One region of the Telluria sp. AZSoR62 genome, then DNA from elsewhere that is predicted to be linked to it. Evidence: riboswitches for the same ligand, from Rfam matches in the RefSeq annotation. Region 1 holds a riboswitch; the other holds the start of a gene.

Evidence for each region. A riboswitch is a leader RNA that binds a small molecule or an ion and turns the genes downstream of it on or off. The one in region 1 is predicted to bind thiamine pyrophosphate.
Region 2: it holds a riboswitch for thiamine pyrophosphate, as region 1 does, so the genes downstream of both, AC3XQU_RS17195 (TonB-dependent siderophore receptor) here and thiC (phosphomethylpyrimidine synthase ThiC) in region 1, are expected to answer to the same signal.

Annotation. Positions count from the first base shown of each region.
Region 1 is NZ_JBYTST010000012.1:123,650-128,246, forward strand. Features, by position in the region: gene AC3XQU_RS18490 (valine--tRNA ligase) at 1-2,242, opposite strand, end outside; TPP riboswitch at 2,438-2,546, shown strand; gene thiC (phosphomethylpyrimidine synthase ThiC) at 2,614-4,563, shown strand; gene thiS (sulfur carrier protein ThiS) at 4,563-4,597, shown strand, end outside.
Region 2 is NZ_JBYTST010000011.1:54,656-59,252, forward strand. Features, by position in the region: gene AC3XQU_RS17190 (HDOD domain-containing protein) at 1-933, shown strand, start outside; gene AC3XQU_RS17195 (TonB-dependent siderophore receptor) at 973-3,105, opposite strand; TPP riboswitch at 3,199-3,303, opposite strand; gene AC3XQU_RS17200 (DUF535 family protein) at 3,427-4,398, opposite strand.

The DNA.
Region 1 (4,597 bases):
CCTGCCACAGCGCTTCGGTCACGAACGGGATGATCGGATGCGCCAGGCGCAGGATCACTTCCAGCACGCGCAGCAGGGTGTGGCGGGTGGCGCGCTGCTGCGCTTCGGTGCCCTGCTGGACCGAGACCTTGGCCACTTCCAGGTACCAGTCGCAGTATTCGTCCCAGACGAACTTGTAGATGGTGCTGGCGATGTTGTCGAAGCGGTAGTCGGCGAAGCCCTTGGCCACCTCGAGTTCGGTGCGGTTCATCAGCGAGATGATCCAGCGGTCGGCCTGCGACAGGTCTTCCGGGTTCGGCGCGCCGCAGTCCTTGCCTTCGGTATTCATCATCACGAAGCGCGTCGCATTCCACATCTTGTTGCAGAAGTTGCGGTAGCCTTCGCAGCGGCCGAGGTCGAAGTTGATGTTGCGGCCCAGCGAAGCGTAGCTCGCCATCGTGAAGCGCACGGCGTCGGTGCCGAAGGCCGGGATCCCATTCGGGAATTCCTTGCGCGTGGCTTTCGCGATCTTTTCCGACGCGCGCGGGTCCATCAGGCCGGTGGTGCGCTTGGCAACCAGTTCCTCGATGCCGATGCCGTCGATCAGGTCGATCGGGTCGAGCGTATTGCCCTTCGACTTCGACATCTTCTGGCCCTGGCTGTCGCGCACCAGGCCGTGCACGTACACGGTCTCGAACGGCACCTTGCCGGTGAAGTGGGTCGTCATCATCACCATGCGGGCGACCCAGAAGAAGATGATGTCGAAGCCCGTCACCAAGACCGACGACGGCAGGAACATCGACATGTCCTTCGTCTGCTCGGGCCAGCCCATGGTCGAGAAGGGGACCAGGGCAGACGAGAACCAGGTGTCGAGCACGTCGTCGTCGCGGCGCAGGGCGCCCGCGATGCCGGCTGCCTTGGCCTTGGCCTGCGCTTCTTCCTCGCTGCGCGCGACCACGATCTGGCCGTCTTCCGCATACCAGGCCGGGATGCGGTGGCCCCACCACAGCTGGCGCGAGATGCACCAGTCCTGGATGTTGCCCAGCCACTGGTTGTAGGTGGTGGTCCAGTTCTCGGGCACGAACTTGATCTCGCCGCTGGCGACTTTTTCCATCGCCACTTCGGTGATCGACTTGCCCGGATTGAAGGTGCCTTCCGGGGCCGGCTTGCTCATGGCGACGAACCACTGGTCGGTCAGCATCGGCTCGATGACGACGCCGGTACGGTCGCCGCGCGGCACCATCAGCTTGTGCGGCTTGACCTGTTCCAGCAGGCCTTGCGCTTCCAGGTCGGCGACGATCTGCTTGCGCGCGGCGAAGCGGTCCATGCCCTGGTACTGGCTCGGGGCGTTCTCGTTGATCCTGGCGTCGAGCGTCATGATCGTGATCGGCGCCAGGCCCGCGCGCTGTCCGACGGCGTAGTCGTTGAAATCGTGGCCCGGCGTGATCTTCACGCAGCCGGTGCCGAATTCCTTGTCCACATACGAGTCGGCGATCACCGGGATCTGGCGGCCGGTCAAAGGCAGCACCAGCATCTTGCCGTGCAGGTGGGTATAGCGTTCGTCGGTCGGGTCCACCGCCACGGCGACGTCGCCCAGCATGGTTTCAGGACGGGTGGTGGCCACCGTCAGGTGGCCCGAGCCGTCGGCGAGCGGGTACCGGATGTACCACATCGAGCCGTCTTCTTCCTGCGAGTCCACTTCCAGGTCCGACACCGCCGTGCCCAGCACCGGATCCCAGTTGACCAGGCGCTTGCCGCGGTAGATCAGGCCCTGCTCGTACAGGCGCACGAAGACTTCCGACACCGTCTTGGAGCGGGTCTCGTCCATCGTGAAGTATTCGCGCTGCCAGTCGGGCGAGGTGCCCATGCGGCGCATCTGGCCGGTGATGGTGTTGCCCGACTTTTCCTTCCACTCCCAGACCTTCTCGATGAAGGCGTCGCGGCCCAGGTCGTGGCGCGAGATCTTCTGCGCGTCGAGCTGGCGCTCCACCACGATCTGGGTGGCGATGCCGGCGTGGTCGGTGCCCGGGATCCAGGCGGTGTTATGGCCGCGCATGCGGTAGTAGCGGGTCAGGCCGTCCATCACGGTCTGGTTGAAGGCGTGGCCCATGTGCAGCGTGCCGGTCACGTTCGGCGGCGGCAGCTGGATGCTGAACGACGGCTTGCCGTCTTCCATGGTGGCGGCGAAGTAACCGCGCCCTTCCCACTCTGCACGCCAATATTGTTCGATGTCGGCTGGTTCGAAAGACTTGGCTAATTCCATGATATGGCGATGTGATTTGCTGAAAAGAACATTATAGAGGAGGACAGGGTGGATGCGGCGACGCTGGCCGGGCCGCCCGGAAATACGTGGCGCCGGCGCGCCGCCCGCAGGCCTCCCATGCACTGCCCTTATGAGCTTATAGTATTTACACATGGGCGGGCAAGCGGCTATAATCCGCTCCGTTGCCGAAACGGCAGCACACGCTAGGGGTCCTGCACATGCATATCGAAGCATGCGCGGGTGAGAAATACCCTCCGAACCTGATCTGGATAATGCCAGCGAAGGGAAGCAGTCGGTCCGGCGGCCGTGCGCATGCGCACAGTCACGCCACACCCGATCAATCCTTTGCTGGCTCCTCGCAAAGGAGCCACATGAATGCACCACTCGACGCGGCCTTGACGGCAGCGCTTCCCGCTTCACCTGCTTTCGATGCCGCGACCGCCACGGTCGACAGCGCGGCCATCGCCCCCTTCCCGAATTCGCGCAAGATTTATATCGAAGGCAGCCGGCCCGACATCCGGGTACCGATGCGCGAGATCTCCCAGTCGCCCACGCCCGGCAGCTTCGACGGGGAGCCGAACCCGCCGCTGTTCGTCTACGACACCTCCGGTCCCTACACCGACCCCGCCGCCGCGATCGACCTGCGCTGCGGCCTGAAGTCGCCGCGCCTGCCGTGGATCCGCGAGCGCGCCGATACCGAGGAGCTGGCCGGGCCGAGCTCGGAATACGGCCGGGCGCGCCTTGCCGACCCGGCGCTCGCCGCGCTGCGCTTCAACCTGCAGCGCAAGCCGCGCCGCGCGCTCCCGGGCCGCAACGTCACCCAGATGCACTACGCGCGACAGGGCATCATCACGCCCGAGATGGAATTCGTGGCCCTGCGCGAGAACCTGCGCCGCCGCGAATACCTGGCCTCCCTGGTGGAATCGGGCCCGGTGGGGGCGCGCACCGCCGGGCTGCTGGGACGCCAGCATCCGGGCCAGTCGTTCGGGGCCAGCATCCCGCTAGAAATCACGCCGGAATTCGTGCGCAGCGAAGTGGCGCGCGGCCGCGCCATCATCCCGGCCAACATCAACCACCCGGAGGTCGAGCCGATGATCATCGGCCGCAACTTCCTGGTGAAGATCAACGCCAACATCGGCAACTCGGCGGTCACCTCATCGATCGGCGAGGAAGTGGAAAAGATGACCTGGGCGATCCGCTGGGGCGCCGACAACGTGATGGACCTGTCGACCGGCAAGCATATCCACGAGACGCGCGAATGGATCATCCGCAATTCCCCAGTGCCGATCGGGACGGTGCCGCTCTACCAGGCGCTGGAAAAGGTCAACGGCAAGGCCGAGGACCTGAGCTGGGAGATCTACCGCGACACCCTGATCGAACAGGCGGAGCAGGGCGTCGACTATTTCACCATCCACGCCGGCGTGCGCCTGGCCTATGTCCCGATGACGGCGAAGCGCCTGACCGGCATCGTCTCGCGCGGCGGCTCGATCATGGCCAAGTGGTGCCTGGCCCACCACAAGGAGTCCTTCCTCTACACGCATTTCGAGGACATCTGCGCCATCATGAAGGCCTACGACGTGTCGTTCAGCCTGGGCGACGGCCTGCGTCCCGGCTCGATCTACGACGCCAACGACGAGGCCCAGCTGGCCGAACTGCGCACCCTGGGCGAACTCACCCAGGTGGCCTGGCGCCACGACGTGCAGACCATGATCGAAGGCCCGGGCCACGTGCCGCTGCACCTGATCAAGGAGAACATGGACCTGCAGCTCGAGCAGTGCAGCGAGGCGCCGTTCTATACGCTGGGCCCCCTCACCACCGACATCGCGCCGGGCTACGACCACATCACCTCGGGGATCGGCGCGGCCACCATCGGCTGGTACGGCACCGCCATGCTGTGCTATGTCACGCCCAAGGAGCACCTGGGCCTGCCCGACAAGGCCGACGTCAAGGATGGGATCATCACCTACAAGATCGCGGCCCATGCCGCCGACCTGGCCAAGGGACATCCGGGCGCCCAGATGCGCGACAACGCGCTGTCGAAGGCGCGCTTCGAATTCCGCTGGGACGACCAGTTCAACCTGGGGCTCGACCCCGACAAGGCGCGCGCCTTCCACGACGAGACCCTGCCCAAGGAGTCGAGCAAGGTGGCCCATTTCTGCTCGATGTGCGGCCCGCATTTCTGCTCGATGAAGATCACCCAGGAAGTGCGCGCCTACGCCGCCGCCAATGGCATGGGCGAGGAAGCGGCGCTGGCGCAGGGGATGCAGGAAAAGGCGATCGAGTTCGTCAAGGGCGGCGCCCGGCTCTACCGGGAGGCCTGATGCCGGCAATCGAATTGAACGGCGCACCTTACCA
Region 2 (4,597 bases), on a different contig from region 1:
GAGACTGACGCGCCGGCCGGCCACGTCCCGGCGGCCGCCGTGGACACTGACGAGGCGGTGCTCGATATCGACACTGCTTTCTACCGCTGGCTGGTGGGGTCGAGCCGCACCAACGCTACCCCTGAAGTCGAAGAAGCAATCCTGGGCGAAGTGCGGGCGCTGGCGACCGATCCCGAGAATGCGTCGGGCCTGGTGCCGCGCATTCCCGACCTGGTCTCGCAGCTACTCAACGCCCTGTCGGACGAGAACATCTCGAGCGCCGCGCTGTCGGCCGAGGTGGGACGCGACCTGGTGCTGGTCGCCGAAGTCATCCGCGAAGCCAACAGCGCCTACTACCGCCCGGCCACGCCGATCGAAACCCTGGACGGGGCGGTGGCGATGCTGGGCCTGAACGGCCTGCGCATGCTGCTGGCGCGGATCGCCTTCCGGCCGCTGGTGCGGGTCAAGGTCCAGGGCGTCGCGCGCGCCGTGGCGCCGAACGTCTGGCGCCATTCCGAGCGCTGCGCCTTTGCCGCCAGCGTGATGGCCCCGGGCCTGTCGGCCAGCGTGTTCGAAGCCTACCTGGCCGGCCTGATGCAGAACGTGGGCCTGCAGGTGGCCTTCCAGGTGGCGGATCGCCATTGCGAAGGCAAGGTGCCGAACTCCGGCGCGTTCGGGATCGCGCTGTTCGAGGCCAGCCGCCAGCTGTCCTCGGTGATTGCCCGGCATTGGGATTTCCCGGCCGACGTGGTCGAAGCCATCGCGCGCTCAGGCGAGCCGGACGAGGGCGAGACGCCGCACCTGGCCCAGGCCCTGGCCCAGGGCGACCGCATCGCCAAGCTGCGCCTGCTGCTCGACGCCGGCGTGATCGAGCCGGACAACAGCCTGGTCGCCAGCGGATTGAACGGCTTCCAGCGCCGCTGCCTGGGCAAGCTGGAAGATCTCGGCGACTGAAACCTGCCTGCCACGGTCAACGTGGCAGGCTAGACCGCTTCAGAAGTCGAACTGGGCCGACAGGCGGAAGGACCGCGGCGCGCCCGGCAGCAGGTAGCCGCCCAGCGACTGGGTCACGTCGCGCCAGTAGAACTTGTCGAAGACGTTGTCGACGCGGGCGCGCAGGATCGTGTTCATCCCCCCGAACCTCAAAGCATAGGACGCGCCCAGGCCAGCCACATGGTAGCCCGGCACCACCGCCCGGTTGGCCGGATCGAAGGCCTTGCTGCCGGAGTACTGCCACAGCGCGTCCACTTTCAAACCAGCCAACGCCGGCACCGCATATTCCACCCACGCAGTCGAACGAAGCTGCGGCACGTTGGTCACGCGCTTGCCTTCGACGGCGGCGTCGCCGGTGCCGGTCTGCTTCGCGTCCAGCGCCATCATCGACAGGCTGTAGTTCAGGTCCGCATGGAGCTTGCCCTGGGCCGCCAGCTCGAACCCGCGGTGCTGCTGCTCGCCGGCGCGCACAAAGGTGCCGGCGGCGTTCACGTATTCCAGGCCCTGCTTGATGTCGAACAGCGCGGCCGAGACCATGACCGCATTGCTGACGACGCCCTTTACGCCCAGTTCCAGCTGCTTCGAGCGGCTCGGCGGCAGGGCGGTGTTCTCGTTGGTGGTGCCCATCTCGGCGATGCCGCCGTGCTGCAGCCCGTGGCTGAGCGACCCATAAACGCTCCAGTCGCGCGCCGGCTTGTAGACCAGCGCCACGCTCGGCAGCACGAAGCTGTCATTCGCCTTGACGCGCGGCTGGCCGATCTCGGCCAGCTCGTCGCGCTTGAGTTTCACGTAGCGCAGGCCGGCGTGCAGTGTGAACCTCTGCGACAAGGTAGCGACGTCCTGCACGAACAGCGAAGTCTCGCGGTCGCTGCGGCGCTCCATCACCGGGCCGGTGGCGGGATTGCCCGGGGCCGGATCGACCTGCAGGTTATTGTAGATGTTGCTGTAGCCGGCGTAGTCGTAGACGTATTCGCCGAAGCTGTCGTGGCGCTCCGACATGGCCGCGCCCACACTCAAGGCATGGCGCACCGCGCCCGTGTTGAAGCGTCCCTGCAGCATCGCCTGCGCGCCCCACGGGGTCTTGCGCTCGCCCACGCTCTGGTAGTCGTAGACGTCGTAGTCGCCGTTGGAACAGTAGCCAGGATAGTAGCCTTCGGCCTCGTTGCTGCAGCCGTAGGGGAAGGCGGTGTAGTCGTCGCGCTTGAACCAGTGCTTGTTGGCGTTGGCCGTGAAGGTCCAGTCCGGATTGATGCGGTATTCAAAGCGCAGCCCGAGGTTGCTGCTGTCGGTGTCCACGGGTTTGGTCCAGGACTGGTTGTTCAGCAGCGTCCTGGGCGACACGCCGGTCGGGAGTGTTTCGTTGCGGATCAGCTGGTAGCCCGGCGCCGTGATTTGCGAGCGGTGCTGGTGGTCGAGGTCCAGTTGCACCAGGGCGTCCGGGGTCAGCTGCCAGTCGAAGGCGAGCGAAGCGAACTGGCGCTCGCCGTCGGCGCCGCGCACATACGACTTCAGGTCCTCGGCGGCGGCGTTGATGCGGTAGCCGAAGCGGCGGTCCTCGAAGCGCCCGCCCAGGTCGACCGAGCCGTGCAGGGTGCCGCGCTCGCTCACCTCCACCAGCGCCGAGCGAAGCGGCGTGGCGGTCGGGCGCTTGGTCACGAAATTGACCATGCCGCCGGGCGCTGCCACGCCTGCCTGCAGGCCGGCCAGGCCGCGCAGGGTTTCGACGCGTTCCTTGTTCTCGAGCGGGATCTGGGTATCGGCCGGAATCGCGATGCCGTCCTTGCGGTAGCTGGTCGCGTTGTCGAGGGCAAAGCCGCGGATCGAGAACTGCTCGGCATACCCGACCGCGTTATAGGCGTCGCCCACCGAGGCGTCGAAACGGGCCGCGTCGGTGACGTTGCGGATCGACAGGTCCTGCATCTGGGTGCGGGTGAGGGCGCTGATCGCGGCCGGGGTGTCGAGCAGCGGCGCATCGGAAAAGCCGCCGATGCTGGCGCGGTCGCTGGCGACCCAGCGGCTGCCGGTGACGACCACCGAGGCGACGGAATCAGGCGTTTGCTGCGCCGAGGCGGTCGCGGAGAAGGCCTGCAGGACGGCGCAGGCAAGGACGGATTGCTTCAGGTTGAATGTCATGTGTTTGCTCGTCTTCGCGCGCCACGGATTGCTCATTGGGCGCGCTGCTTTTGGAAAAGCCGGAGCCAACGTGGGGGAAGGGCAAACAAGATGGGGAACTGCTTTGCGCTTTCCTTCGCTGGCATTATCCAGATCAGGTACGAAGGGTATCTCTCACCCGGATCGTGCATGGCACGTCCAGGACCCCTAGCGAGGCGGCAGTGTACCACGGTCCCGGGCGGGTGTGGTGAATGTGGCAAGCAGTGGTGGCGCTTGCGTTGCCGCTGATCGTCAAGCGGCCGTCAAATAGTCCGCTGGACTGTTTGACCTGCGAGGTGAAGCTCAGGCTTCCGCGGTCGCGGGCGCGGCCACCGTGCGCGCCTTGGCGGCGAGCGCCGGCGCCATGTGGCGCAGCATGGTGGAGCGGGTGGAGTCGCCGATGGCGCGCCAGTATTCGCGCCGCTGCGCCGCGCGCTTGCGGTGCTTGGACGGCATCTCGGACAGCGGCTTGAGGAAGAAAGGCAGCGGCACCAGGTAGCTGCGGCCCGGCATCTCGACCCCGCCCAGCACCTTCCAGAAGCCGTCGTAGGCATTCTCGAAATGCTTGGTGTCGAGCGGGTTGTAGGCGATATGCGAAGTGCACTTGATGGCCACCACGCGGTCGATGCCCACCGCCTGCGCCACGCCCTGCATGGCGGCGAAGCAGAAGAAGCTCGGCGAATTGTTCGGGAAGGCTTCTTCGAAGGCGTCGAAGGCGGCGCCGGAATCGGTCCAGCGGCCCTGGTTGCGCGTGACGAAAGGCACGGTGGGCAGGTCGACGCCGGCCAGCTGGCCATCGACCCAGGTGTAGGACAGGCGGTGCAGGTATTTGCCGTCGGCGACCAGCGAGATGGTGAGGTCGCCCTCGGCATCGCTGCGCGGCGCCATCTCCAGGCGCAGGAGGAAGGTGTGCTCGCCGCTGTCAAGCTGCGCCTGGTGCTGCCACAGGGTGAGCCCGCCGCTGCCATACACCAGCTGGTGGTAGGCATTGCTGAAAGTGCTGTCTTCGAAGCGGTAGTGCGAGAGCACGCATTGCACGCGCTGGCGGGCGCTCAGGTCATTCGCCAGGTAGCTGCGGTGGCTCAGGTGGTGGAACAGGTCGTCGTTCGGTGCGGCCGCCACGAAGCGGCGTACCAGCTCGAGACGGCACAGGGCCTGGTGCTCGCGCCAGTAGCGCAGCACGCGCAGGCTGCGCACGATGCTGAGCATCCAGGAAGCAGGCGTGTACTGGCCGCGGCGGGCGAGCCAATGCTTGGTTAAATGAGCGAAGATCATGCGGGGCGCTCCATTCGGCATAAAGTTGCGGGCGCAGCAAGGGCGCCCCTGTCTTTAACTGGATGCCCGTCAAGGGACGACGGGCTGGCTTTGCAGAAAGTTAATTCCACAAAGCATTATCTGCCGAAAAGCTAGCTTGTGCCCGGATAGTGCAAAAGCAATGAGGAAGTGAAACCTGGGTCAGAAGAAGCGGTCATGT